3 regions of the Methylobacterium sp. OAE515 genome follow, and region 3 is predicted to be linked to each of the others. Evidence: predicted binding sites of a transcription regulator. Region 3 holds the regulator's gene; each other region holds the start of a gene.

Region 1 (9,611 bases), 530 kb from region 3:
GGGGCCGCCCCGGCGATCCTGATCGTCGGCGGCGCGGGCGGCGTCGGCTCGGTGGCGATCCAGCTCGCCCGGGAGCTCACCGACCTCACCGTGATCGCCACCGCGTCGCGGCCCGAGACGGCGCAATGGTGCCGGGATCTCGGCGCCCACCACATGGTCGATCATTCCAGGCCGCTCGCTGCCGAGGTCGCGTCCCTGCGGCTCGGCGCGCCGGGTCTGGTCTTCTCCACGACCAACACCGACGCCCACCTCGCCGCGATCGTGGATCTCATCGCCCCGCAGGGTCGCCTCGCCCTGATCGACGACCCGGAGCGCCTCGATGTCGGGCTCCTCAAGCGCAAGAGCCTGTCGCTGCACTGGGAGTTCATGTTCACCCGGTCGATGTTCGCCACCGCCGACATCGCCGCCCAGGGCGCGCTCCTCGACGAAATCGCCCGCCTCGTTGACGCGGGCCGCCTGCGCACCACCCTGGGTGAGCATTACGGCCGGATCGACGCCGCGAACCTGAAGCGCGCCCACGCGCTGATCGAGAGCGGGCGGGCCAAGGGCAAGATCGTGCTCGAAGGCTTTGCGGACTGAGGGGGGGCGCGATGGCGGAAGCGGCGGGGACCGGGATCTTCGACGTGGCGGCGCTGGCGGCAACGCTGCCCGAGCGGGCGCAGACCCTCCTGGTCGACACCTACCTGACCGACCGGGAGGCCCGCGAGCGCCCGGGTGTTCCGGGTCTACCGGCCGACCCGGCCGCACTATCACGCCACCTGCGACGAGTACCTCTACTGCCTCTCGGGCCGGGGCCGGGTTTGGCTGGGCGATCCGGCTTCCGAGACGGCGTTCGGCCCCGGCCAGCTCCTGTTCTTCGAGAAGGGCACGGTCCACGCGATGCCGGAGATCGCGCCCGGGGCGCCGGTGGTGTTCCTGTCGATCGACACGCCCCGGCGGGCGCCCACCGACATCATCTTCGTGAACCCGGAAGACGGCAGCCCCGCCACCTTCATGGCGCGCAACGCCGAGGCGTGAGCCTCACACCCGCAGGGACCGCCCGGCCGCCGCCACGCCGAGGAGCAGGGCCGCCACGATCAGCAGGGCCGCGGGCAGGCCGAGCACCTGCGCGGCGAAGCCGATCAGCGCCGGACCCGCCAGCACCCCGGCATAGCCCAGCGTCGTCACCGCCGGCACCGCCACGCGCGCGGGCATCGCCCTCTGGCGGCCGGCGGCCGTGAACAGGACCGGGACGATATTGGCGCAGCCCGCCCCGACCAGGGCGTAGCCGGCCAGCGCCGCCTCCCAGGCCGGCACCAGGACCGAGAGCGCGAGACCCGCGGCCGCCAGCAGGCCGCCGAGGACCACCACGCGCCGCCGGCCGAGCCGGGCCACCACCCGGTCGCCGCCGAGTCGCCCGGCCGTCATGGTCACCGAGAAGGCCGCGTAGCCCAGCGCCGCCCAGGCCGGATCGAGACCGCGCTGCTGGATCAGGAACACCGCGCTCCAGTCGAGGGCCGAGCCCTCGGTGAGGAACACCACGAAGCACAGCAGGCCCAGCACCAGCACCGGGCCGCGGGGCAGCGCGAAGGCGGGCCCGCCGCTTCCCCCTGCCCCGCCGGCCGGCAGGATGCCCGGCCAGGCGGCCGCGAACAGGGCCACGATGCCGGCGACCAGGATCAGCACGCTCCAGCCGGCGCCGAGACCGGTGCCCAGCAGGACGCTGGCCAGCAGCGCCCCCAGGATGCAGCCGAGGCTGTAGAGGCCGTGGAAGCCCGACATCATCGGGCGCCCGGCGGCGCGCTCCACCGCGACGGCCTGCAGGTTCATGACACAGTCCACCGCCCCCATCCCGGCCCCGAACAGCAGCAGCGCCCCGGTGAGCGGCACGAGCCCGGAGCCCACGGCCAGCACCGGCAGGGCGAGGCCGATCGCGAGCGTGCCGGCGAGCAGGACCGGCCGGAAGCCGAGCCGCGCGGCCGCCACCCCGGCGCACGGCATGGTCAGGATCGAGCCGATGCCGAAGGTGAGGAGCAGCAGCCCGAGCCCGGCCGCATCGAGGTCGGCGCGGTCCTTCACCAGCGGCACCAGCGGCGCCCAGGTGGCGTTGGCGAGGCCGACGATCAGGAACAGCAGCCGGGTGGACAGCCTCTGCTGGGCTGCGGCCCGGTCGTCGGCCCCAGGGATGGCGACCGGATCGGTCAGGTCGAGCGCTGGCATCGCTACCGGTCGGGGTGTGGATCTGAGGGCGGGATTTGGCGACGTGGATCTCAGCCCCGCTGTGCAACACCGAAGGTGGGCCAAGGTTTGGCGAACATAGGGCCGCCGGACTCTGGTCGCGGCCGTTGGCTGCGCCGCGTCCTCGCGAGCGCTGCGAGGTGGCCCAGGGTCGCGCGCGACTGGTCCGCGTGGCGCGCTCTGGATGGCTTCGCTGCGCTCGCCAAGACGGGTGATCGTTCACCGAGTGGTTGCCGCCGTACGCGTTTCGTTCTAGCAAGGGCGGCGCATGACGGGCCTGCGTCCCGCCGGCCGCATCTTGCCGTGAGCCTTCTCGGGCTCGACATGAGGCCGTTGCGGCGGCTGGCCCGCGCGCGAATCCGATCTGACCGCGTCGACGCCTCGAAAGACCGCCGCCCTCATGGCCAAAGCCCAAGCTGGAAGTCGTGCCGCAAGCCGCGCCGACGCCGCCAAAGCCGCTCCCAAGTCGCCCGTCAAGGCGGTCCCGGCCAAGACAGCTCCTGTGAAGGCAGCCCAGCCCAAGCCGGCCCGCGCGAAGGGCGAGGCGTCCGCTGCCCGGACCGAGGCCGCCGTCGACGCAAAGCTGGCCGCCCTGTTCGATGCCGCGCCGGCTCCTGCCGAGGACCGGCGGGTCATTGCGATCCGCGGCGCCCGCGAGCACAATCTCAAGAACGTCGACCTGACCATCCCTCGGGACAAGCTCGTGGTGTTCACCGGGCTGTCGGGCTCGGGCAAGTCGTCGCTGGCCTTCGACACGATCTACGCCGAGGGGCAGAGGCGCTACGTCGAGTCGCTCTCGGCCTATGCCCGCCAGTTCCTGGAGATGATGTCCAAGCCCGACGTCGACCAGATCGACGGGCTGTCGCCGGCGATCTCCATCGAGCAGAAGACCACCTCCAAGAATCCGCGCTCCACCGTGGGGACGGTCACCGAGATCTACGACTACATGCGCCTGCTCTGGGCGCGGGTCGGCATCCCCTACTCGCCGGCCACCGGCCTGCCGATCGAGAGCCAGACCGTCCAGCAGATGGTCGACCGGGTGCTGGAGCTGCCGGAGAAGACCCGGCTCTACCTGCTCGCGCCCGTGGTCCGTGGGCGGAAAGGCGAGTACCGCAAGGAGATCGCCGAGTACCAGAAGAAGGGCTTCCAGCGGCTGCGCGTGAACGGCGAATATTACGCCATCGATGACGTGCCGAAGCTCGACAAGAAGTTCAAGCACGACATCGACGTGGTCGTCGACCGCATCGTGGTCCGCGCCGATATCGGCTCCCGGCTGGCGGATTCCTTCGAGACCGCGCTGGAGCTCGCCGACGGCATCGCGGAGGTCGTATTCGCCGACGCCCCCGAGGGCGAGACGCCCCGGACCATCACCTTCTCGTCGCGCTTCGCCTGTCCGGTCTCGGGCTTCACCATCGCGGAGATCGAGCCGCGGCTGTTCTCGTTCAACAACCCGTTCGGCGCCTGCCCGACCTGCAGCGGCATCGGCCACGAGATGCGGATCGACCCCGAGCTGGTGATCTCCGATCCGGCCTTGAGCCTGAAGCGCGGCGCGGTCGGCCCCTGGGCGAAATCGACCTCGCCGTATTACGGCCAGACGCTCGACGCGCTGGCCGAGCATTTCGGCTTCAAGACGAGCGTGCCCTGGCAGAGCCTGTCGGAGACGGCCCGCGCCATCGTGCTGTACGGATCGAGCAGCCAAGCGATCCGCTTCGCCTACGACGACGGGTTGCGCAAGTACACGGTCACCAAGCCGTTCGAGGGCGTGATTCCGAACCTGGAGCGCCGCTACAAGGAGAGCGATTCCGACGCCGTCCGGGAGGAGATCGGCCGCTTCATGAGCGAGACGCCCTGCGCCGCCTGCGGCGGCAAGCGGCTGAAGCCGGAGGCGCTCGCCGTGAAGGTCGCCATGGCGGACATCGCCGACGTGACGGCTCTGTCGGTCTCGGAGGCCCATCGCTGGTTCTCCGAGCTGCCGGGGAAGCTGACCACGAAGCAGAACGAGATCGCGGTCCGAATTCTGAAAGAGATCCGCGACCGACTGACCTTCCTGGTGGATGTGGGCCTGGAATACCTGACGCTCGCCCGCGGCTCCGGGTCGCTCTCGGGCGGCGAGAGCCAGCGCATCCGGCTCGCCTCGCAGATCGGCTCCGGGCTGACCGGCGTGCTCTACGTGCTGGACGAGCCCTCGATCGGCCTGCACCAGCGCGACAACGAGCGACTGCTCGGCACGCTCAAGCGCCTGCGCGACCTCGGCAACTCGGTGATCGTGGTCGAGCACGACGAGGACGCGATCCTGCAGGCCGATTACGTGGTCGATGTCGGCCCGGGCGCCGGCATCCACGGCGGCGAGATCATTGCGCAGGGTACTCCGGCCGAGGTGCTGGCGAATCCCGCCTCACTCACCGCGAAATACCTCACCGGCGCGATGGCGGTGCGCACGCCGACCGCCCGGCGGAAGGGTCGCAAGGGCAAGCTCGGGCTGTTCGGCGCGCGGGGCAACAACCTGAAGGACGTGGATGTCGAGATCCCGCTCGGCACCTTCACGTGCATCACCGGCGTCTCGGGGGGCGGCAAGTCCACCCTGGTGATCGACACCCTCTACAAGGCCGTCGCCAAGAAGCTGAACGGCGCCCCGGAGCACCCGGCGCCCTACGGGCGGCTAGAGGGGCTGGAGCATCTCGACAAGGTCATCGACATCGACCAGTCGCCGATCGGGCGCACGCCGCGCTCGAACCCCGCCACCTATATCGGCGCCTTCACGCCGATCCGCGACTGGTTCGCGGGCCTGCCGGAGGCCAAGGCGCGCGGCTACCAGCCCGGCCGCTTCTCGTTCAACGTCAAGGGCGGGCGCTGCGAGGCCTGCTCGGGCGACGGCGTCATCAAGATCGAGATGCACTTCCTGCCGGACGTCTACGTCACCTGCGACGTCTGCAAGGGCAAGCGCTACGACCGCGAGACCCTGGAGGTGAAGTACCGGGCGAAGTCGATCGCCGACGTGCTCGACTCCACCGTCGAGGAGGCGGCCGAGCTGTTCAAGGCGGTGCCGGCGATCCGCGACAAGCTCGAGACCCTGAAGCGGGTCGGCCTGCACTACGTCCATGTCGGCCAGCAGGCCACGACCCTGTCGGGGGGCGAGGCGCAGCGGGTGAAGCTGTCCAAGGAGCTGTCGAAGCGCGCCACCGGCCGCACCCTCTACATCCTCGACGAGCCGACCACCGGCCTGCACTTCCACGACGTCGCCAAGCTCATGGAGGTGCTCCACGAGCTGGTCGACCAGGGCAACACGGTGGTGGTGATCGAGCACAACCTCGAAGTGATCAAGACCGCCGACTGGGTGATCGACATGGGTCCCGAGGGCGGCGACGGCGGCGGCAGGGTGGTGGCGCAGGGCACGCCGGAGCAGATCGCCCGCTCGACCGCGAGCCATACCGGCCGGTTCCTGCGCGAGGTGCTGGAAAGGCGCCCTGCCCCGCAGGCCGCGCCCCGCGCCGCCCGCCGCAGCGCCGCCGAATAGGCCCGGGCGTCCACGTCCCCCGACAAGCCCGAAGCGAGGCGGCAAATTCTGCCCGGTCCAGGCCGCCAAGGCCTGGCCGGGCGCCCGCGGCCGAACCTGATTCGGGCTGTCGGATACCGGTCCGGGTCCCGCACGGCCCATTTCGGGTGGCCGTTCCGGTCCCGGCGCCCCGTCGCCCCGGCGGCGTCCCGCCCGCGCCGGATTTGCCGGATTCTCCCGTGACTCGGGGGGACAACAGCTTGACCATTCAACGATATTTTGCCGAACCGACGATCGCGGCTCGGGCCTGTGGACAGTGTTGCATCGCCGCAAAAATGCGGCTTTTGCGCAACGGTTCGGCCAGTTTTGCCGTTTCGGCGAGCATTCCACTGTCTTTCCGCAGGTCTCTGTAGAATAGTCGCAGACGTTGAGACGGGCAGGCTCCGTGGGGGCGCTCGGCAGGTCCGAAGCCGGCAGCCGCGATAGGCGAGCAGACCGGCAGGGAAATGCCGAATGCGGGACGGATGCCTTGAGACCTTGGGAAGGAATGAGAAAATGATGAAGAACTGGCTCGCGGCCGGCACGGTCGCGCTCACGGTCGGCATGGCCTCGACGATCGCGCAGGCGCAGACCACGACGGTTCCGGGCGAGCAGGTCGGTCTCGCCGTCGGCGCGCCGCTGCCGGAAGGCATCTACGCCATCAACACGTTCACCTACCGCCGCACCGACGGCCGGAACGATCCCGACACGGCCGTCAACATCCCGGTCCTCGTGTGGTCGACCCCGTTCGTGCCGTTCGGCGGCCGCGTCGAGCTGCTCGTGGCGCCCCCGACCGTGTTCGCCTTCACCCGCAACCCGGCGGGCGTGCGCAACAAGGACATCTCGATCAACGTCGGCACCTTCGTCGGCGGTATCTGGGCGTTCGACCTCGGCAACAACTTCGGCGTCAGCTTGCTCGGCGGCGCGTACCTGAACGACCTGAACGGCGACCGCGGTTCGATCATCACGGCGAACGGCACGACCGCCACCCCGGTTCTGCCGCAGCTCTCCTCCAACACCTACCGCTTCGGCGTCGCCGGCAGCTACACCGGTGACGGCTGGAACATCACCGCCAACCTGACCGCCAACATCTACGACTCGCCCGGCCGTTTCCCCGGCCAGGTCGGCGCTGCTATCGGCCCGCTCCGCCTCTCGGACGCCCTGAACTTCGACCTCACCGCAACCAAGAAGTTCGGCAACTTCGAGATCGGTCCGATCGCCTACGGCACCTACAACTTCGACATCAGCCAGGCCAGCGCGGCGGCCGGCAACCGCGGCCGCTTCGCCATCGGCGGCCTGATCGGCTACGACTTCAAGGTCTTCACCGTCCAGGCTTACGTCGCCCGCGACGTCGTGACCGGCGCGCAGATCGCCGCGACGCCGTTCAGCCGCGCTCGCAGCGACTACTCCACCGACGGCTGGATCCGGTTCATCGTGCCGCTCTACTCGCCGGCCCCGGCCGCGTCGCCGGTCCCGGCCGCGCTCGTCCGCAAGTACTGAGGCTCTGGTCTCCCGCCGCAATCCGGCGGGAGATCCGGTCCCTCCGAACACGCCGTCCCTCCGGACGGCGCACCGCCCGGCTCCGGCCGGGCGGTTTTCGTTCGTGCCCGTGCGGCGAATGGCGTGCCGGTGCCGGTCCGTGGGTGTCACGGACCGCGCGAACATCCTATCTTGTGCCCTTTCGCGCGATCGGTGCCAGCCAGGACAGGGCCAGCCAGGACGCGGATGGACGAGCCGAAGGACGATCATGGCGACGCAGGGCGAGTGGAAGATCCCCGCGCAGGCCCAGCCCAGGCCTGCCGATTACGGCTACGACCTCGACCGGGCCCTGTCGGCGGTGCTGGCCCTCTCGGCGCGGATCCCGGAGGGCGCCTTCACGGCCGAGACCCTCGGCACCGAGCGGGCCGGCAACGGCGTGGTGATCCGCGAGGACGGGCTGGTGCTCACCATCGGCTACCTCGTCACCGAGGCCGAGAGCGTCTGGCTCACCACCCGGGACGGCCGCTCGGTGCCCGGCCACGTGCTCGGCTTCGATGCCGCCACCGGGTTCGGTCTCGTCCAGGCGCTGGGCGATCTCGGGGTCCCGGCCCTGTCGCTCGGTCGTTCGGCCGGGCTGAAGACCGGCGACCGGGCCGTGCTGGCCGGCGCGGGCGGACGCCAGCGCTGCGTCGCCGTTGAGGTCGTCGCCCGGCAGGAATTCGCCGGCTACTGGGAATACGTGCTGGATGAGGCCCTGTTCACCGCCCCCGCGCACCCGCATTGGGGCGGTACCGCGCTGATCGGCCCGGAGGGCGACCTGCTCGGGATCGGCTCCCTGCAATTGCAGCAGGGCGGCGCCAGCGGCGCGCGCCCGATCAACATGGTGGTGCCGATCGACCTGCTGCTGCCGATCCTCGACGACCTCGCCACGCGCGGGCGCGCGAACCGTCCGCCCCGGCCCTGGCTCGGACTCTACGCCACCGAGAGCGAGGAGGGCATCGTCGTGATGGGCCTCGCCGATGGCGGACCGGCCGAGACCGGCGGCCTCCAGGCCGGCGACGTGATCGAGGCGGTGGCGGGCGAGCCGGTGGCGGACCTCGCCGCCCTGTTCCGCAGCGTCTGGGCGCTCGGCGAGGCGGGGGTGCGGGTGCCGCTCACCGTCCGGCGCGAGGGGCGGGGCGTGAAGCTCGCCCTGGTCTCCGGGGACCGGGAACGGTTCCTGCGCACCCCGTCCCTGCACTGAGGCCGCCATCGCTGCGCCGCAACCTCCGCGGTGCGGACGGCGTTGCCGGGACGCCGCCGCGAGCCTGTACCGGACACAACTTCTGGCTCAGCGTCGGTTCAGGTGGCGGAGCCGAATCTTCATCGACCGGCTGCCGATCCGCCGGACGTAATGAGGAGATCGAGTCATGACGATTCTGAGCGCACCGCGCGCGAAGGCGCTCGTGATGGCCGCCGCGATCGCCGGCGGCCTGGGGTTCGTGGGCACCGCCGAGGCGGCGGGCGGCTGCGGCCCCGGCTTTCATCCCAATCCCTGGGGCATCTGCCGTCCGAACTGGGGGCCCCGCCCCTACGGCTACTGGCGCCGGCCCGTCTATTATGGCGGCTACGTCCGACCGCGCCCGTTCTACCGGCCCTACGGCTTCTACGGACCGCGCCCGTTCTACTGAGACCCGGAAGCGGTCGATCGGCGTATCGGGGGGCGTTCCGCCGCGAGGCGGGACGCCCTTCGCGCGTCCGCGACCGCGTTTCTACATGCGCCCAAAGAATGACCATCCGGAATGGTTGGCAGTTTCTTAAGCCGGTTATGCAATTCCCGCAGGGCTGATGCTTGACCTTTCGACTCCTGTTGCGCCGCGGTCGGCCTATATGTGCATTGCACCAACAAGAGGCAGTGATGCGCAATGAGGCGCCATCGTCTGCCCGAGCAGAGGTCAAAGCACACCATGTCCGCCGCCCGTAGCGTCCTGAGCCGCGTCCGCGCTTATCTCCGGTACCGCGACACCATCACCCAGCTCTCCCGCCTGTCGGATCGCGACCTCGCCGATCTCGGCATCAACCGCAGCGAGATCCGCGGCATCGCCCGCGTCTGATCCCAGCCATCGCGAGAGCCGTCCGAAGGACCGCCGCCCGTTGATCCGGGCGGCGGTCCTTCGCTATTCTCAGACATGACACAGACCATTCACATCGTCGGCGGCGGTCTCGCCGGATCCGAGGCGACCTGGCAGGTGGCGGAGGCCGGCCACCGCGCTGTCCTCCACGAGATGCGCCCGGTGCGCGGCACCGAGGCCCATCAGACCGACGGGCTGGCCGAACTCGTCTGCTCGAACTCGTTCCGGTCGGACGATCCGGAGGGCAACGCTGTCGGGCTGCTCCATCAGGA
Region 2 (9,611 bases), 1.6 Mb from region 3:
ACACGCGCTTCCCCGAGTACCTTGCAGCCCGGGCCCCCGTGCCGGAGGCTTGGTCCTACGCCTATCTGCGCCGCTTCCACGGCGCCGCCCGGGGCACGATGGTCAGCACCGCCTCGCTGCAGGGCGAGCTGGCGGCCCGGGGCTTCGGCCGGCTGATGCGCTGGACCCGCGGCGTCGATACCGCGCGATTCCGGCCCGCCGAGCCCGGCGCGACGCTGCCGGCGGACCTCGTCGGACTGCCCCGGCCGCTGTTCCTCTATGTCGGGCGGCTCGCTGTGGAGAAGAACGTCGCGGCCTTCCTGAGTCTCGATCTGCCGGGCACCAAGGTCGTCGTGGGCGACGGCCCAGACCGGGCGCGGCTCCGGGCGCTGGCGCCCGGAGCACGGTTCCTCGGCACCCGGACCGGCGCGGATCTCTCGGCGGTCTACGCGGCCTGCGACGTCTTCGTCTTCCCGAGCCTCACCGACACGTTCGGCATCGTGCTTCTCGAGGCCCTGGCCAGCGGGCTGCCGGTGGCGGCCTTCCCGGTGCCGGGCCCGAACGACGTCGTCGGCGGCACCCGCGTCGGGGTGCTCGACCGGGACCTGCGGGCCGCCGCGCTCGCGGCCCTCGACCTGTCGCGCGCCGAATGCCGGGCCGAGGCCCTGCGCTGCGGCTGGGACGAGAGCGCCCGTCAGTTCTTCGGCAACATCGTCGAGGCGCATGGCGGTGTGCAGGGGACCCGGGACGCCGCCTGACCGGTGACGGCGCCCGCGCGGGATGGCAGGAGAAGGCCATGCCGCCTCCCCGGAAGTCCCCTGCCCGGAAGTCCCCTGCCCGGAAGTCCCCTGCCCGGAAGTCCCCTGCCCGGAAGTCCCCTGCCCGGAAGCCGCCCGCCACGACGATGCCGTTCGATCCGGCCCGCGCGGCCGAGTACCCCGCCGTCATCGGTTGCGACGAGGTCGGGCGCGGCGCGCTGTGCGGGCCCGTGGTGGTGGCGGCGGTCTGGTTCGATCCCGTGGCGCTCCCACCGGATCTGCTCGCCGCCCTGGACGACAGCAAGCGCGTGCCCGAGCCCGTCCGTGCGCGGCTGGCGCCGCTGATCCGCGCCCATGGGCGCGTCGCGGTGGCGGCGGGCTCCCGCGCGCTGATCGACCGGATCAACATCCGCGCCGCCACCCTCGACGCGATGGCGCGTGCCGTGGCCCGCCTCGGGCTCGATGCGCCGGTCCTGGTCGACGGGCGCGATGCCCTGCCGGGTCTGCCGGGCCAGGCGGTGGTCGGCGGCGACAGGCTGGTCCCGCAGATCGCCGCCGCCTCGATCGTCGCCAAGGTGTTTCGCGACGACCTGATGCGGCGCTTGGCCGAGCGTCATCCCGGCTACGGCTGGGAGCGCAACGTCGGCTACGGCACGGCCGTCCACCGCGTCGGCCTGACGAGGCTCGGCCGGAGCCCGCATCACCGGCTCAGCTTCACCCGGGGGTTCGGACCGGCCTGACGGGTCGGGTCACGCGGCCCGGACGCTCGCCAGGAACCGATCGACCTCGGCCTCGAGCTGCTCGGACTGGTGCGACAACGCGGTCGCCGCGGCGAGCACGTGATCGGCCGCGCGGCCCGTCTGGTCGGCCGCGTTCGCCACGCCGGTGATGTTGCCGCTGACCTCCTGCGTCCCCGCATTGGCCTGGGCGATGTTGCGGACGATCTCCTGCGTGGCCGCTCCCTGCTGCTCCACCGCGGCCGCGATCGCCGCCGCCACGGCGCTGATCTCCCCGATCCGGCCGGTGATCGTGCCGATCGCATCCACCGCCTGGCCGGTCACGCTACGGATTTCGCCGATCTGCCGGCCGATCTCCTCGGTGGCCTGGCCGGTCTGGGCGGCGAGCGCCTTCACCTCGGTGGCGACCACCGCGAAACCCCGTCCCGCCTCGCCGGCCCGCGCCGCCTCGATCGTCGCATTGAGCGCCAGGAGATTCGTTTGCGCGGCGATGCCGGCGATCAGCTCGATCACGGCCCCGACCCGGGCGGCCGCCGCGTTGAGCGCGGCCACGAGCGTGGCGGTCTGATCGGCCTCGCCGACCGCGATCCGGGCCAGCTCGGATGAGCCCTGGACCTGACGCCCAATCTCCTGGACGGACGTCCCGAGTTCCTCGACGGCGGCCGCCACCGTCCTGACGCCCGCGGACGCCTCCTCGGCGGCGGCGGCCACGGCGTTGGACTGGCTGGCGGTCTGCTGGGCGGTCGTGGTCATCTGCCAGGCGGTGGTCTGCAGCTCGGCCGCGGAGCCGGAGACTTGCGCGACGATGCCGGACACCGCCTGCTCGAAGCTCTGCGCCAGCGCATCGGTGGCCGACCGGCGCTGCGCCTCCACGGCGAGACGGGCCGCATCGGCCTCCGCTTCCAGCACCCGGGTGCGGATCAGGTTGTCCTTGAACACCTGGACGGCCGCCGCGATCGCGCCGATCTCGTCCCGCCGATTCTGGGCTGGGATGGAGACAGTGGCGTCGCCGGCCGCGAGAGCCCGCATAGCCTGGATCATGGCCTGGATCGGCCGAAGCACGCGCCGAAAGACGATCCCCGTTCCGCCGATGGCCAGCACCAGAGAACCGGCGAGAAGCAGGAGGGCGAGCAGGAGCGACCGCTGCGTGGCGGCGGCGAGAGCCTCGACGCGCTGGATCATCGCATCGAGGGCGGCGTTGGCCAGATCGACGAGGGCGGCTCCGTCGGCGATGTTGCGTGCCCGCAGCGCCTTCACCCCGATGCCGGGTGGCCTGCCCGCGCTCAGCGCCTCAGTCAGGGCAACGCGCCGTGCGGCCGCCTCACCCTCGAAATTCCGGGCCCGAGCCTCCTGATAGGCGAGCGTGATCGTGTCGGGCAGGTCGGCGCCGATCGCGTCGACGACCTCGGACCATGCCGCGAAGAGCCGCGCCCGCTCCTCGGCGGCCGCGACGATCTCGGCTTGAGACCAGCCCGTCGCGGCCGCTACCGCTGTCTCGATCCGGACCCAGGATACCCCGAACGCGATTCGGGTGGCCCAGGCGGCCCGCTTGATCTCGAGATAGCGGTCGACGGCCGCATCCTGCCGCGGAAGGGCGGTATCCACCGCCTTGTTGGTTGCCGCCAGGGCCTGGAGGAGCGCGGCGCTGACCGTCTCCACATTCTGCCGGATCGTGGCGTTGCGCTGGGGCTTCGGCACCGCTGCAGCCGCCTCGACCTGCGGCCACAGGGCTGCCAGAGCCTCCTGCGCGCGCCGCAGCGGCTCCAGCGTGACCTGCACCGCCGGCATGTCGAGGGCGCGAACGCGTGCCCAGAGCGCGGTCTCACCGTCGATTCTGGCGCGGTGATCCGATTGGAAGGCGGTGTTGTCGGCCTCGGAGATCGGGTTCTCGTCGGCCAGCAGCCTCAGGGCCGTGCCGCGCTCCGTCCGTGTCGCGACAATCGAGCGGAGCAGGGCGCGGCTCGCCTGCGACAGGGCGACGACCTGCTGACTGCGCAGCGTCTCCTCGTGGGCCTCCAGCAACGTGGTGGCACGCGCCACGAGCAACAGGGCGCTCATCGCAAACAGGATCGCCCCAAACGTCACGCCGATAGATAAATGACCGATCCTGAACACCAGAACATCCTTTATAGATGCAAACGATCCGCCGCCGCTATGTGAGCTTCTATCTTACAAGTTGTCATCTTAATCTCAACTTTGTGCAGTAGAAACCTGAAAACAGCCTATGTCAACCTTGTGTTATTCATGCACTTTGAAGACATGGACTCATAAATTCAGTTGTTGCATCTCATGCCTCGACCAGCACCGCGGATCTTTATCGCGGACAAAATCTTTTCAATGCACGGCTTCGCGCATTCGAGACAGGTTGCTCGAAGGCTGTGGCCGGGCCGGCCGGTCGTCCACCCGTCGAAGGCTCGACCTCACGAGGCCGGCCCCGACGGACCGGGCGAGCCGGCCGAAACCGATCTGCCGACCGTCAGAACAGCGCCAGCTGCGCCCCCGGCTTGCGGAAGGCATCACGGTCCAGCGCCATCCGGCCGAAGGCGAAGCCGAGCCGTGTTCCCGCGAGCCGCACCCGTTGGCCGATCATCGCCGCGTAGGCGCCCTCGCCGCGGAAGCGGTGGCCGAAACGCGGATCGTTCTCGCGGCCGCCCCGGGCCTGTGTCAGCAGCCCGAAGGTCCGGTCCTTCCGCTCGGGGTAATGTGCGGCGAACCAGTCGGCCACGAGGTCGGCGACCTCGCCCGGAAGCCGGAGCAGCGCGTGGCCGATCCGGCTCGCGCCGTTCTCCCGGGCCCGGGCGAGGATCGTCTCGATCTCGGGATCAGTGAGCCCCGGGATGATCGGCGAGACGTTGACCATCACGGGCACGCCCGCCGCGCTTAAGGCGCGCATCGCGGCGAGCCGCTTCTCCGGCCGCGGCGCGCGGGGATCGAGGCGTCGGGCGAGGTCCGGATCGAGGGTCGGCAACGATAGGGCGACGAGGATCAGGTTCTGCGCGGCCATCTCGGCCAGGATGTCGAGGTCGCGCAGGATGAGGTCGGATTTCGTCGTGATGCTGACCGGGTGCCGGGTCTCCCGCAGTACCTCCAAGACCGCGCGGGTGATGCGGTGCTCGCGTTCCAGCGGCTGGTAGGGATCGGTGGCCGTTCCGAGGGCGATGGTCTCGGGGCGATAGCCCGGCGCCGCCAACTCCCGGGCAAGGAGCCGGGCGGCGTCGGGCTTGGTGACGATCCGCGATTCGAAATCGAGCCCCGGCGACAGACCGAGCCAGGCGTGGGTCGGCCGCGCGTAACAGTAGATGCAGCCGTGCTCGCAGCCGCGATAGGGATTGATCGATCGATCAAACGGGATGTCGGGCGACGTGTTGCGGGCAATGATGCGGGCGGAACGCTCCGGCGTGACCTGCGTGCGCACGGGAGCCGGCGCGTCGGCTTCCCAGTCGGGATCGTGAAACACCTCACGCCAGGCCGCCGCGAAACGGCTCGTGGGATTGGCGGTGGCGCCGCGACCGCGCCGGGCGCTCTCGGGCGGCGTGCTGAGCCCGAGACGGAGCGCGGCCCCGCGTGTGGATTTACCTCCGCTGTGTCCCATGCCGAGTCGCCCCCGTGTTTCACGTGGAACATACCGCGAACACCCGGCGGTCCAGCGCCTCATTTTCAGGCAAATCCCCAGGCAACGCGTCGCACGGTCGCGCTCGCGCCTTCGGGAGGCGGATCAATGGTTTACGGCGGCGGAAAATCGTCTAAGGGCGCGCTCATGCTCTCTGCGGTGACCTTCCTGGCCGACCCGGCCGCTCCGGACGCGATCGATCGGCTGGCCGATACGCTCAGCGTGCTCGTCTCGGGTGTCGCCGGCGGCCTGATCGGCGACGCGGTGATCGTCACCGGGAGCGACAGCGAGGCCGTGGCGGCCGTCGCGGAGGCGACGGGCGCGACGCTGGTCCTGCACCGGGACGGCAATCCCTACGCGGCGGGCGCAGCCGCTGCCCGCCGGGACTGGATCCTGTGCCTTGAAGCCGGGGATGTCCCGGCCGAAGGCTGGATCCGGACCCTCGATCGCTTCGTCGGGACCGCCCGGCCCGAGACCGGGCTCGGACGCCTGCAGCGCCCGGCGGCCGGTTGGCCCGCGCGCCTGATCGGCCGGATCGAGCTCGTGGCCGGCGCCCGGCAGGCCCGGGCCGGGGACGTCGTCCGGCGGGAGGCCCTGCGCGCCGGGGCGGTGTTCGCGCCGCGCCTCAAGGTCCGGCCGCTGATCGCGCGGATCAACCGGGCCTGACCGGAAGAATCTTGCGCGACGCCACGTTGTTGTCGGTCACGCCTCCTCTACAACACCCTGACCGGGGTGGAAGATTTGCCGTCTCTGCACCGCGCGAGAACGCTGACCCGCTTCCGCCCTGAAAGGATGGTGCCATGGATTCGTCAGGCCTGATGGGGCGCAAATCGGTCGACGACATCCTCGAGAGTGGCGAGGGCGAGCAGCAGCTCTCGAAATCGCTGGGCGCCCTCTCGATCACCGCGATGGGCATCGGCGCGATCATCGGCGCCGGCATCTTCGTCCTCACCGGCACGGCCGCCGCGCAATATGCCGGGCCGGGGATCATGCTCTCCTTCGTGCTCGGCGGCATCGCCTGCGCCTTCGTGGGCCTGTGCTACTCCGAGATGGCGGCGCTGATCCCGGTGGCCGGGTCGAGCTACACCTACACCTACGCGACGCTGGGCGAGTTCTTCGCGTGGCTGATCGGCTGGGACCTGATCCTCGAATACGCCATGGGGGCGGCGACCGTGGCGGTCGGCTGGTCGGGCTACGTGACCAGCATCCTCAAGGATGTCGGGATCGTGATCCCGGCGCAGTTCGCCCACGCCCCCGGCACGCCGATCGACGGCGGTGGCACCGCCCTGTTCAACCTGCCGGCGGTGCTGATCGTGGCGCTGATCACGATCCTGCTGATGCGCGGCACCAAGGAATCGGCGCGCTTCAACAACATCATGGTGGCGGTGAAGCTGACCGTCGTGGTGGCCTTCATCGCGCTGGGCTGGGGTCAGGTGAACACGGCGAACTGGCGCCCGCTGATGCCGGACAACAACGGCACCTTCGGGCATTTCGGCGCCAGCGGCATCCTGCGCGGTGCGGGTGTCGTGTTCTTCGCCTTCATCGGCTTCGACGCGGTCTCGACCGCCGCACAGGAGGCGCGCCGGCCCCAGAAGGACATGCCGATCGGCATCCTGGGCTCGCTCGCCGTCTGCACCATCCTGTACGTGCTGGTGGCGGCCGTGCTCACCGGGCTCGTGCCCTACAAGGACCTGAACGTCCCCGACCCGATCGCCAAGGGGGTCGACGTGATCGGCATCGGCTGGTTCGCGATCCTGATCAAGCTCGGGGCGCTGACCGGCCTGACCACGGTAATCCTGGTCCTGCTCTACGGCCAAAGCCGGATCTTCTTCACCATGGCCCAGGACGGCCTGCTGCCGAAGATGTTCTCCCACGTGCACCCGACCTACCAGACGCCCTATCGCAGCCAGGCGCTGATCGGGGCCATGGTCGCGCTGGTGGCCGCCCTGGTGCCGATCAACATCCTGGGCGAGATGGTCAGCATCGGGACGCTCGCCGCCTTCATTCTGGTCTGCGGCTCGGTGATCTACCTGCGGCGGACGGACCGCCACATGAAGCGCCCGTTCCGGGCGCCCGCGGTGCCGGTGGTGCCGATCCTCGGCATCCTGTTCTGCCTGCTCCTGATGATCGGCCTGCCGCTCGACACGTGGCTGCGGCTCGTGATCTGGATGGCGATCGGGCTCGTGATCTACTTCTTCTACGGCCGGAAGCACTCGGTGCTGCGCCGCAAGGAGGGGAACGCGGCGTAGCGCGCCGGGCTGGTTCCGCAGCACAGCCCCGTCGTTCCGGGATGCCAATGGCGAGCGCGGAATCCGGAACCACCGAGCGTGAAGGTTCTGGCAGGGTGCGGCACTGGCTTCCGGGCTCCGCTGCACGGCCTCGGACAGACGGTTCGGGTCACACGGTGATGCTCGCCCCGCGCCGCAGGTGCTCGTCGAGCCGCGGCATGATCTCTACGAAGTTGCAGGGCCGGTGGCGGTAGTCGAGCTGCTGGGCCAGGATCCCGTCCCAGGCATCCCGGCAGGCGCCCGGCGAGCCCGGCAGGACGAAGACGTAGGTCGCCTGCGCGACCCCGGCCGTCGCCCGGGATTGCAGGGTCGAGGTGCCGATCTTGTCATAAGAGATCCGGTGGAACACCGCCGAGAAGCCGTCCATCCGCTTCTCGAACAGCGGCTCCAGCGCCTCCGGGGTCACGTCGCGGCCGGTGAAGCCGGTGCCGCCCGTGCTGATCACCACGTCGATTCCCGGGTCGCGCAGCCAGCACTCCACCTGCCCGCGGATCGCCGGGATCTCGTCGGGCACGATGGCGCGGTCGGCCAGCCGGTGACCCGCCTCCGTGAGGCGTTGGGTCAGCGTGTCGCCCGAGCGGTCGTCCTCAGGCCGGCGCGTGTCCGAGACGGTGAGCACCGCGATGTTGAGCGGGATGAAGCGGCGGGCGTCGGGCTGGTCGGCCATGGCGGGGTCTCTCCGGGACAGGCATCCGATATGGGCTGGCCCGATCCGGTTGTCGCCCCCGACCCGCCCGTCCCGGGTCTTGCCGCGGGGCGAAAACTCGGCTGTGCTCTTCCGGCCTCGTCGGAGATCCTGTCCCCATGCACATGTACGGCAACTGGCGCTCCGCCGCCGCCTTCCGGGTGCGGATCGCGCTCAAGCTGAAGGGCATCGCCTACGAGGAGACCTTCATTGATCTCGACGCGGGCGACCAGCACAAGCCGGAATTCCGGGCGATCAACCCGCAGGGGGCGGTGCCGGCCCTGTTCGACGGCGACGGTCCGCCCCTCACCCAGTCGCTCGCGATCCTCGACTACCTGGAGGAGACGAAGGGCGGCGTGCGGCTCCTGCCCGAGGAGCCGCGGGCCCGGGCGCGGGCGCGCTCCCTGGCGCAGGTCGTCGCCTGCGATACCCACCCCCTCTACGTGCCGCGGGTGCGCACCTTCCTGATGGAGCATTACGGCCTGCCCCGGGAGCGGATGCTCGACTTCCTGCGCAACGCTTTCGAGACCGGCCTCAGGACGCTGGAGACGCGTCTCGGCACCGAGCCGTGGACCGGCCGCTTCTGCCAGGGCGACGCGGTGAGCCACGCCGATCTCTGCCTCGTCAGCCTCTGGGTCGGGACCGGCATCTTCGGCATCGACACGGCGCCCTACCCGACCGTGGCGCGGATCGCCGAGGCCTGCCTCGCCCTTCCGGAGGTCGCGGCGGCACATCCCCTGCGTCAGCCCGGCGCGCCCGGCGCGTGATCCGCCACGCGCGCACTGGTCACGTGGGCGGGCGGCAGGCAGATGTGGCAATCCGTTACCCAGGACGTGTAAGCAGGCCGGCGTTTTAATCCCGGTTCGGGGGAAGAAAGAGTGTCGATGGCATCCGTCGAGAACGAGTCCGGCCTGCATCGCATCGTCGTCGTGGGCGGCGGCGCGGCTGGATTGCAGCTTGTGACGAAGCTCGGCGACAAGCTCGGGCGCGGCAAGCGCGCCCATGTCACCCTCGTCGACCGCGCCCGCACGCATATCTGGAAGCCGCTGCTCCACGAAGTCGCGGCGGGCAGCCTCGATGTCGGCCATCATGCGGTGGATTACCTGCATCATGCCCACATGCACGGGTTCCGCTACCGGATCGGCCGCATGACCGGGCTCGACCGGGAGGCGCGCACGATCCAGCTCGCGGCGAGCTACGATTCCGAGGGGCGCGAGGTCACGCCGGAGCGCGCGGTCCCGTACGATACCCTCGTGATGGCGGTGGGCTCCACGACCAACGACTTCGGCACGCCCGGGGTCGCCGAGCACGCCATCGCCCTCGACACGCAGGACCAGGCGGTGCGCTTCCACCAGCGCCTCGTGAACGCGTCCCTGCGGGCGCACACGCAGGTCGGTCCAGTCCGCCCCGGCCAGCTTCACGTGACGGTGATCGGCGCCGGCGCCACCGGGACCGAGCTCGCCGCCGAGCTGCACCGGACCCTGCGCCACGTGGTCTCCACGGGCCTCGACAGGATCGACCCGGGCAAGGACATCCGCATCACCCTCGTCGAGG
Region 3 (9,611 bases):
CCACGGCAAGGCCGTTGGCATAAGTGGCGGAGAATTTGATGCGCTCATTCGCGACAAGCTTGTCGCGCGCGTCCTCGTCCACGTCCGACATCAACCAAGCCCCCCGGCTGGCCCTCAAATTAATCCGGCCTCGCCATGCGGGAAAGGAAGCCTACCGCCCGCCTCACCGCCCCTTCACGACCGCCTCATCCGCCGCCCAGAGGTGCTGTGCCGCGTAGGCCCGGAATGGCCGCCACGCCTGGGCCCGAGCCAGGAGCGCAGCCGCGGTCGGACGCCCGGTGCCGCTTTCCAGCGCCCGCGACAGCCCGACATCACCCACCGGCAGGGCATCGGGCAGCTTGAGCGCCCGCATGGCGATGTACTGCGCCGTCCAGGGACCGATCCCGCGGATCGCCGTGAAGCGGAGCACCGCGGCCTCCAGCGACTCGGCCGGGACGAACAGGTCCGGGTCGGCCAGCGCCGCCGCGGCCAGCGCCCGGATCGCCGCGCCACGGGCCCGCGGCATGTTGAGCGCCAGGGCGACATCCGCCTCGACCAGGTCCGCCGGCGCGGGAAAGACGTGGGTCAGGCCGCCCATCGGCTCCGCGAGGGGTGCGCCGAACGCCGCCACCAGCTTGCCGGCCAGCCCAATCGCGGCCGCCACCGACACCTGCTGGCCGAGGATCGCCCGACAGCCGGTCTCGAACGGGTCCCACGCCCCCGGCAGGCGCAATCCCGGCCGCGCGGCGACGAGCGGGGCCAGGACCGGATCCCCGGCGAGGCAGGTCGCGATGGCGCCGGGATCGGCGTCGCAGTCGAACAGGCGGCGCAGGCGCCCGCCGACAGCTTCGGCGTGCGCGGCCTCGACGCCGCGCAGCGCGACGTGCAGGCAATCCGCGCCGGGCGCCACCGTCAGGAGCCCGTGCCGCCCCGCGACGCTGATCGTGCGCGCGTAGGCCGCGGGATCCGTCGTCTCGACGCCCGGGATCGCCCGCTTGGCCAGGAATGCGCGGATCGCCGCCCAGTCGTAGGGCGGTCGATAGGACAGGCGGAGCGCGTTCGCCTCCGCAAATACGAAGGGCGGCCTCTCGGCCGCCCCGCTGGTCGCGTCCCGCGACAGGTCCCGCCTCAGCCGCGCTGGTCCACCGCCACGTAGTCGCGCTGCGCCGGCCCCACGTAGAGCTGGCGCGGGCGGCCGATCTTCTGTGACGGGTCCTCGATCATCTCGGCCCACTGGGCGATCCAGCCGACCGTGCGGGCCACCGCGAACAGCACGGTGAACATGTCGGTCGGGAAACCCATCGCCTTGAGGGTGATGCCCGAGTAGAAATCGATGTTCGGGTAGAGCTTCTTCTCGATGAAGTACTCGTCCTTGAGGGCGATCTGCTCCAGCTCCATGGCGACGTGGAGCAGCGGATCGTCGGTCTTGCCGAGCTCCTTCAGCACCTGGTGGGTGGTGCTCTGCATGATCCGGGCGCGCGGGTCGTAGTTCTTGTAGACCCGGTGGCCGAAGCCCATCAGGCGGAACGGGTCGTTCTTGTCCTTGGCCTTGGCGACGTACTTCCCGACGTTCTCCGGGGTGCCGATCTCCATCAGCATCTTGAGCGCCGCCTCGTTGGCGCCGCCATGGGCCGGGCCCCACAGGCAGGCGATGCCGGCCGCGATGCAGGCGAAGGGGTTGGCGCCGGATGAGCCTGCGAGCCGCACCGTCGAGGTCGACGCGTTCTGCTCGTGGTCGGCGTGCAGGATGAAGATCTTGTCGAGCGCCCGGGCGAAAACCGGGTTCACCTCGTACTCCTCGCACGGCACCGCGTAGCACATGCGCAGGAAGTTCGACGTGTAGTCGAGGTCGTTCTTCGGATACACGAACGGCTGGCCGATCGAGTACTTGTAGGCCATCGCGGCGAGCGTCGGCATCTTGGCGATCATGCGGATCGACGCGATCAGCCGCTGGCTCTCGTCCGTGATGTCGGTCGAGTCGTGGTAGAAGGCCGAGAGGGCGCCCACCGAGGCGACCATGACGGCCATCGGGTGCGCGTCGCGGCGGAAGCCGGTGAAGAACCGGTTCATCTGGTCGTGCACCATGGTGTGGCGCGTGACCCGGTACTCGAAGTCGGCCCGCTGGGCGGCGGTCGGCAGGGCGCCGAACAGCATCAGGTAGCAGGTCTCGAGGAAGTCGCCCTTCTCGGCGAGCTGCTCGATCGGGTAGCCGCGGTAGAGCAGCACGCCCTCGTCACCGTCGATGTAGGTGATCTTCGATTCGCACGAAGCGGTCGAGGTGAAGCCCGGGTCGAAGGTGAAGGCGCCGGTCTGGGCGTAGAGCTTGCCGATATCGATCACGTCCGGCCCGATCGTGCCGGTTTTCACCGGCAGTTCGATCGACTTGCCGTCCACGGTGATGGTGCTGGGTGCGCTCATGGATCGTGGACCCTTCTCTGGCGACGTGGCGGATGCCGGCCTCGGGCTCCCCTGAGTCGGTCCGGGGGGCCTGAGCACCACGCATTATGCTGCGGGTGCTCACAGGCATGGGTTACCCAAACGGCACTGCAGCAGCAACGGGGTCGGTGACAACCGGACCCCGACGCCAAGCAAATTCCACCAAGCGAAATCCGGGCCGGGGCGCAGGGTTCCCGGGCACGTATGGAGACCGGGCTGCAGGCTCGCGGCGGCGCGGCCGATTGCGGCACGCAACAACCGCGCCGTTCGTCCGGAGTGCCGTCTTTGAGCCCTGCTGGGCGCGGCTTGGTTCTCGTTTCGGGGGCATGCGGCGCAGGCGTCATCCCACCCGCCCGCTCACCTCAGCCCTGCGGCGCCTGATCGCCGAGGCGCGCGAGGGTCTCGTCCCGACCGAGCACCGCCATCACGTCGAACAGGGGCGGGGAGGTGGTGCGGCCGGTGAGCGCCGCGCGCAGGGGCTGGGCCACCTGCCCGAGCTTGCAGCCGGCCTTCTCGGCGTACTGACGCACCGCGTCCTCGGTCGACGCCGCGCTCCACGCAGGCAGGGCCTCGAGCGCCGGGCGCACGCCGGCGAGCCGCGCGCGGCCCTCGTCGGTGAGGAGGGCGCGGGCCTTGTCGTCCAGCGCCAGGGGGCGCTGCGCGTACAGGTAATAGGCGCTGTCGAGGAGCTCGATCAGCGTCTTCGCCCGCTCCTTCAGCCCCGGCATGGCCTGGATGAGCTTGTCCTTGAGATCGGGCTGCAGCGGCGCCGACAGGCCGCGCTCGGCGCCGACATTCGGCAGGATGGTCTCGATCGCCGCCACGAGGTCGGAATCGGCACTGGTGCGGATGTAGAGGCCGTTGAGGTTGGCGAGCTTGGCGAAATCGAACCGCGCCGCGGAGCGCCCGACCGATCCGAGGCCGAAGGCCGCGATCATCTCGTCCGTCGAGAAGACTTCCTGGTCGCCGTGGCTCCAGCCCAGCCGCACGAGGTAGTTGCGCAGGGCCGCCGGCAGGTAGCCGAGATCGCGGTAGGCCTCGACGCCCAGTGCACCGTGGCGCTTCGAGAGCTTGGCCCCATCGGCCCCGTGGATCAGCGGGATATGGGCCATCCGGGGAATGTCCCAGCCGAGCGCCGAGAAGATCTGGCTCTGGCGGGCCGCGTTGGTGAGGTGGTCGTCGCCGCGGATGATCTGCGTGACGCCCATGTCGTGGTCATCGACCACGACGGCGAGCATGTAGGTCGGTGTCCCGTCCGAGCGCAGGAGGACGAGATCGTCGAGGTCCTTGTTGGCCCAGGTCACCCGGCCCTGGACGGCGTCCTCGACCACGGTCTCGCCCTCGACCGGCGCGCGCAGGCGGATCACCGGCTTCACCCCGGCGGGCGCCTCGGACGGGTCGCGGTCGCGCCAGCGGCCGTCATAGCGGGGCGCGCGGCCCTCCGCGCGGGCGGTCTCGCGCATCTGCGTGAGTTCCTCGGCGGTGGCGTAGCAATGATAGGCGCGGCCGGCGGCCAGCAGTTCCTCGGCGACGGCACGATGGCGCTCGGCGCGGGCGAACTGGAAGACCACGTCGCCGTCCCAGTCGAGGCCGAGCCACGTGAGTCCGTCGAGGATCGCGTCGATCGCGCCCTTGGTGGAGCGCTCCCGGTCAGTGTCCTCGATGCGCAGCAGCATCGTGCCGCCGGTGTGGCGGGCGTAGAGCCAGTTGAACAACGCCGTGCGGGCCCCGCCGATATGGAGGTAGCCGGTGGGCGAGGGGGCGAAGCGCGTGACGACGGCTGAGGACATCGGTCCGGTGTGTTCGGGGGCGGGTCGCGGAGCGGAGGCGGAGAGCGGCGAGGGCTCGACACGGCGCCCGTAGCACGAAGCACCGGCTGTAGCACGAGGCCGGCAGTGCGTTAAGAATCGTCGGAGGAATCGCTCGACCGTCCGCACAGGTCGCGCGGATCGGGGCGGCGGCAATGCGGCGGATCGGCGCGAGGGCAGCGGGGAGCGCGGTGGCGCTGCCGGGCCCGCGCGCCCTGGCCCGGCCGGCGATCGGTGCCTGGATCGCCGGGGGCCTCCGCCGGGAAGCCGAGCAGCGCCGCCTGTTCCCCTGGCTGGCGGTGGCCTTCGGCACCGGGATCCTGGTCTATTTCGCGGCCGTCGACGGCACGCCGGTCCTGGCCGCACCGCTGGCCGGGGCGGCGCTCGCGGTGGCGCCGATCCCGTTTCTCGGCGCGCGACCGGCGGCGCTGGCGCTCGCCCTCGCGGTGGCGGCCGGCTTTCTCGGCTTCGCGGCGGCAACCTGGCGGGTCTCGCAGGTGGCCGCCCCGATCCTCGCCCGGACCACGATCGGGCCGCTCACCGGGATGATCGAGGCCCTGGACGAGCGCGAGGTCGGAGCCCGGCTGATCGTCCGGGTCGAGACCTTCGCGGGCCTCGCGCCGGATCGGCGGCCCGCCCGCGTGCGGGTCTCGTTCCGCAAGGCGCCGGCCCTGCGGCCTGGAGATGTCATCACCGCCACCGCGCGTCTGCTGCCGCCGCCCGAAGCGGCCCGCCCTGGCGGCTACGACTTCGCCCGGGACGCCTATTTCCAGGGGATCGGCGCGGTGGGTTCGCTGCTCGGCGCGATCCGGATCGAGACGCCGTCGGTCGCACCGCCCCTGCGCCTCAGGCTCGCCGCCATGCTGGACGAGGCCCGCAATGCGCTCACCCGGCGGATCGCCCAGGCCGAGGGCGGCCAGGCGGGCGCGGTGGCGGCGGCCCTGGTGACCGGCAAGCGCGGCCTGATCGGCCCGGCGACCAACGACGCACTGCGCGCCGCCGGCATCTACCACGTGGTCTCGATCTCGGGGCTGCACATGGTGCTGGCCGCGGGCGTGGTGTTCTGGCTGGTGCGCGCGGCCCTGGCGCTGATCCCCCATTGCGCGCTGGTCTGGCCGATCAAGAAGATCGCGGCCGGCCTCGCGATGATCGGGGTCACTGCCTACTGTGCCTTCTCGGGCTGGGACATCGCCGCCGAGCGCTCGCTGATCATGACCCTGATCATGCTGGGCGCGATCCTGGTGGACCGGCCGGCCCTGTCGATGCGCAATCTCGCGCTCGCCGCGCTGATCGCTCTGGCCCGCGAGCCCGAGGGTCTGCTCGGCCCGAGCTTCCAGATGTCATTCGGCGCGGTGGCGGGGCTGATCGCCTGCGCGCGGCTGATCGACGGACGGCTGTTCGTGCGCCCCGGGGCGGGACGGATCGGGCGGATCGTCGGCACCGGCCTGTCGGCGGTCACCGGCACGCTGGCGACGACCCTGGTGGCGCAGATCGCCACCGCCCCCTTCGCCACCTACCATTTCCAGACAATCCAGCCGTTCGGGCTGATCGGCAATGCGCTGACGCTGCCTCTGGTCTCCCTGGTGGTGATGCCCTCCGCGGTGATCGGGATCCTCGCCTATCCGTTGGCCCTCGACCGGCCGATCTGGTGGCTCATGGGCCAGGCAGTCGGCGAGATGCTGGCGATCTCCGAATGGATCGCCGGGTTCGAGCGGGCAACGCTGGTGCTGCCGGCGTTCGGAACCGGGGCGCTGGGATTGCTCACGGCCGGGCTGCTGCTGGCGACGCTCCCGGTCTCGCGGCTGCGCTGGCTCGCCCTACCGCCGCTCCTGCTCGGCCTCGGCCTCGCGGCCCTGCCGGAGCGCTACGATCTCTACATCGACCGGCAGGGCGGAGGCGCCGCGGTGCGGGGTCCCGACGGGCGCCTTTCGGCGCTCGGACATCCCTCCGGCTTCGTCCTGGAACAATGGCTGAGGGCGGACGGCGATAACCGCACACCCGAGCAGCGGAGCCGCCCGTCCGCGGGCGGGCGCTGCGACCGGCTCGGCTGCACCGCGATCCTGCCGGACGGCCGGGCGGTCGCCCTGGTTCGCGACCGGCGCGCCTTCCCGGAGGATTGCGCCCGGGCCACCGTGCTGATCACGGGCCTTGCGGCGCCCCCGACCTGCACGGGCCCGCTCATCATCGACCGCCGCTTCCTCGCCAGCCACGGGGCCGTGGCCCTGCGCGCCGGACCGGACGGCTTCGCGATACAGGGCGCCCGGACCGATCAGCGGACGGTCCCCTGGCGGGCCCGCGCGGTGCCCGGCCCAGCCGCCGCTGCGCGGACCGGGACGGATCCTCCTGCGGACGCCTCCGGAGGGATGGCCGCGTCGGAGAGCGATCCGACAGGCGCCAACCCGGCTCCGGACGACGCGCCGGCCGCCCCGCTTCAGTAGCGGCGGACGAGGCTGACGAGCCGACCCTGGATCTGGACCCTGTCGGGACCGAGGACGCGGGTCTCGTAGGCCGGGTTGGCGGCTTCCAGGGCGATCGAGGAGCCGCGGCGGCGCAGGCGCTTGAGCGTCGCCTCCTCGTCGTCGATCAGGGCCACGATGATGTCGCCGGTGTTGGCGGTGTCCTGCTTGCGGATCACCACGAGGTCGCCGTCGAGGATGCCGGCCTCCACCATCGAGTCGCCGCGCACCTCCAGGGCGTAGTGCTCGCCGCCGGCCAGGAAGTCGGGCGAGAGGGTGATGGCGTGGCTCTGGTTCTGGATCGCCGAGACCGGTGTACCGGCCGCGATCCGGCCCATGACGGGGATCGACACGGCGCGGCCGGCCTCGTCGATCATGCGGGCATTGGCGGGCAGCGGCGGCTGCTTGGACTTGCCGCCCTCGACCACGCTCGGCGTGAAGCGGCGCGGCTCCGCCGGCGCCGCGGCAGCCGGGGACGTCAGGCTCTCGGGAATGCGGATCACCTCGATGGCCCGCGCCCGGTTCGGAAGGCGCCGCAGGAAGCCGCGCTCCTCCAGAGCCGTGATCAGACGATGGATGCCCGATTTCGACTTGAGATCGAGCGCATCCTTCATCTCGTCGAAGGAGGGGGGAACGCCGCATTCCTGCATGCGACTCTGGATGAATCGCAGGAGGTCCAGCTGCTTGCGCGTGAGCATCGAAGGGGGCCTCGCGGCTTGGCGGACCGCCTCGGGACGGTCTCGGAAACAAATCACGAACAGGTTAAACGTTCCGCAAGTGTTCCGCAAGCGTTATACGGCCACGCTTCTGCTGGCGCCGCGCTCCGAGGCAGAAACGAATTGACGGCGCAAGCGGAGCCGTTTCAATGCACCCACACGCCGCCGGACAGGGCGGCGGAGCCGGGGCGGGCTGAGATCGGGCTGGGATGACGAGGATGCGACGACCCGCGGCTCTGCTGCCTCCCGCCTTGACGGCCGTGACTCTGGCCTCCCTCGGTCTGGCGCTCGCGGGCTGCACCACGGGGTTCTCATACATCTCACGCAACTACGTCGCGCTCACCCCGCAGGTGGTCACGATCGGCTGCAAGGAGCCCTATGAGGTCTACGACAACCGGCAGCTGCGCCGGATGCTCATCGTCTCCAATGCTCTGCGTGAATATGCCGGCTGCAACCTGAGCGAGGTCCGGATCGATCCCGAGCCGGCGGCGACCCGGGTGAAGCGCTTCCGCACCGCCGCCCGCACCTATCTCGACGAGACCGTGCGGGAAGATTGCCGGATTACCGGCGAGACCGTGTTCGATCCGCTGAAGACCGAGTTCGCCTACGCGTGCGACGCGCCGATCGAGAAGCGGGGCACGGTGGTGCCGCGCCTTCCGGGTCGCAACCCGGGCCTCGGCCCGCGCTGATCCGTCGGCGGCGGGCTCTCAAACGCCCGGCTTCGGAAAAGTCCGTTCCGCCGCATCTCCGGCGGCGGCCAGCAGCGCGCGGGCAAAGGCCCGAGCCTCCGCCCGGTCGAGCACGATCGCGGCGGTGACCGGACCTCCACCCAGGTCGGACAGGGCGAGTTCCAGACGCACCCCATCGGGCACGGCGCTCGCCTGAAGGCTCCAGCCGGAGCTTCGATCCGCGCTCTCCACCATCTCACGTTACTCCCGCCTGCCCGGGAAAACGCCGCAGGCGCCCGCCGGAACCGGCCGTGCCCGGGCCTGTTCCCGAGCCGTGCCAAGCGCTTCCCTGCCTCGCCTGAACGCGTTCCTCAAGACCGCGGGCCCCGGACTCGTCGTGATGCTCGCCGACACGGATGTCGGCAGCCTGATCACGGCGGCCCAGAGCGGCGCACGCTGGGGCTACTCGCTGCTGCTCCTGCAGATCCTGCTGGTGCCGATTCTCTACGTCGTTCAGGAGCTGACGGTGCGGCTCGGCACCGCCACCGGCCGCGGCCACGGCGAGCTGATCCGGGCGCATTACGGGCCGGTCTGGGCCTGGATCTCCTACGGCGGCCTCGTGGTGGCCGGGATCGGCGCCATCGTGACGGAATTCTCAGGCATTGCCGGCATCGGCGACCTGTTCGGGGTGCCCCGGCTGGTGAGCCTCGGACTGCCAGCGATCCTGCTGCTCGCGCTGGTCTTTACCGGGAGCTACCGGCGGGTCGAGGTGGTGGCGATCGTCGTCGGCCTGTTCGAGCTGGTCTTCATCGGCCTCGCCATCGCGGCGCGGCCGAACGTGGCCGAGATCGTCGCCTCCTTCGGGCACATGCCGCTCGGGGACGGCCAGTACCGGGTACTGATCGCCGCCAATATCGGCGCGGTGATCATGCCGTGGATGATCTTCTACCAGCAATCGGCAATCGTCGACAAAGGTCTCGGCTGGGACCACGCCCGGAGTTCGCGGCTCGACACGCTCGTGGGTGCCGTGATCTCGCAATGCGTGATGGGGGCGATTCTGATCGCGGCGGCCGCCACGATCGGCAAGGCCGGCCAGGGCACGAAGGACGGACTCCAGACCGTCGGTGACCTCGCGAGCGCCTTCACGCCGGCCTTGGGGCCCTGGCTCGGGCAGGTGGTGTTCGGGGTCGGCATCACCGCGGCGGCCTTCGTGGCGCTCAATGTCGTGGCGCTGGCGCTGGCCTGGGGCTTCGGCGACGTGACGGGCAAGCCGCATTCCCTTGCGCAGTCGCCCCGGGAGGCGCCGGCCTTCTACGGCGCCTTCGCTCTCGTGGTCGCCGCGGGCGCCTTCGCCGTGCAGCTCGTGCCGAACCTCGTGGCGCTCAACATCGCCGTGGAGGTGATGAACGCCCTGCTCCTGCCCCTGGCGCTCGGCCTGCTGATCCTGCTCGCCACCCGGGCCTTGCCCGACGGACAGCGCGTGGCAGGGGCTTACAAGTGGGTGGTCTACATCATCTCCGGCGTGACGATCGCCTTCGCGCTGGTCGG

Evidence for each region. The regulator LexA, encoded in region 3, represses DNA repair genes until DNA is damaged. The targets are predictions, from matches to a motif close to TGTTCNNNNTGTGTTCNG.
Region 1: the regulator LexA is predicted to act here: its motif matches at 2,455-2,472, upstream of uvrA (excinuclease ABC subunit UvrA).
Region 2: the regulator LexA is predicted to act here: its motif matches at 5,091-5,108, upstream of ABIE45_RS30015 (PA0069 family radical SAM protein).

The regions. Positions count from the first base shown of each region.
Region 1 is NZ_JBGMUV010000001.1:4,004,625-4,014,235, reverse strand. Features, by position in the region: gene ABIE45_RS19605 (zinc-binding alcohol dehydrogenase family protein) at 1-579, shown strand, start outside; partial or broken gene ABIE45_RS19600 (cupin domain-containing protein) at 591-1,017, shown strand; gene ABIE45_RS19595 (MFS transporter) at 1,021-2,199, opposite strand; gene uvrA (excinuclease ABC subunit UvrA) at 2,618-5,731, shown strand; gene ABIE45_RS19585 (transporter) at 6,266-7,249, shown strand; gene ABIE45_RS19580 (S1C family serine protease) at 7,497-8,471, shown strand; gene ABIE45_RS19575 (GCG_CRPN prefix-to-repeats domain-containing protein) at 8,638-8,898, shown strand; gene ABIE45_RS19570 (DUF1127 domain-containing protein) at 9,175-9,321, shown strand; gene trmFO (methylenetetrahydrofolate--tRNA-(uracil(54)-C(5))-methyltransferase (FADH(2)-oxidizing) TrmFO) at 9,397-9,611, shown strand, end outside.
Region 2 is NZ_JBGMUV010000001.1:6,173,232-6,182,842, forward strand. Features, by position in the region: gene ABIE45_RS30000 (glycosyltransferase family 1 protein) at 1-737, shown strand, start outside; gene ABIE45_RS30005 (ribonuclease HII) at 884-1,477, shown strand; gene ABIE45_RS30010 (methyl-accepting chemotaxis protein) at 1,487-3,532, opposite strand; gene ABIE45_RS30015 (PA0069 family radical SAM protein) at 3,951-5,066, opposite strand; gene ABIE45_RS30020 (hypothetical protein) at 5,232-5,750, shown strand; gene ABIE45_RS30025 (amino acid permease) at 5,885-7,333, shown strand; gene moaB (molybdenum cofactor biosynthesis protein B) at 7,482-8,039, opposite strand; gene maiA (maleylacetoacetate isomerase) at 8,177-8,824, shown strand; gene ABIE45_RS30040 (NAD(P)/FAD-dependent oxidoreductase) at 8,942-9,611, shown strand, end outside.
Region 3 is NZ_JBGMUV010000001.1:4,533,109-4,542,719, reverse strand. Features, by position in the region: gene ABIE45_RS22065 (DNA-3-methyladenine glycosylase 2 family protein) at 164-1,027, opposite strand; gene gltA (citrate synthase) at 1,108-2,397, opposite strand; gene gltX (glutamate--tRNA ligase) at 2,778-4,205, opposite strand; gene ABIE45_RS22050 (ComEC/Rec2 family competence protein) at 4,379-6,661, shown strand; gene lexA (transcriptional repressor LexA) at 6,655-7,377, opposite strand; gene ABIE45_RS22040 (hypothetical protein) at 7,614-8,084, shown strand; gene ABIE45_RS22035 (hypothetical protein) at 8,103-8,318, opposite strand; gene ABIE45_RS22030 (divalent metal cation transporter) at 8,398-9,611, shown strand, end outside.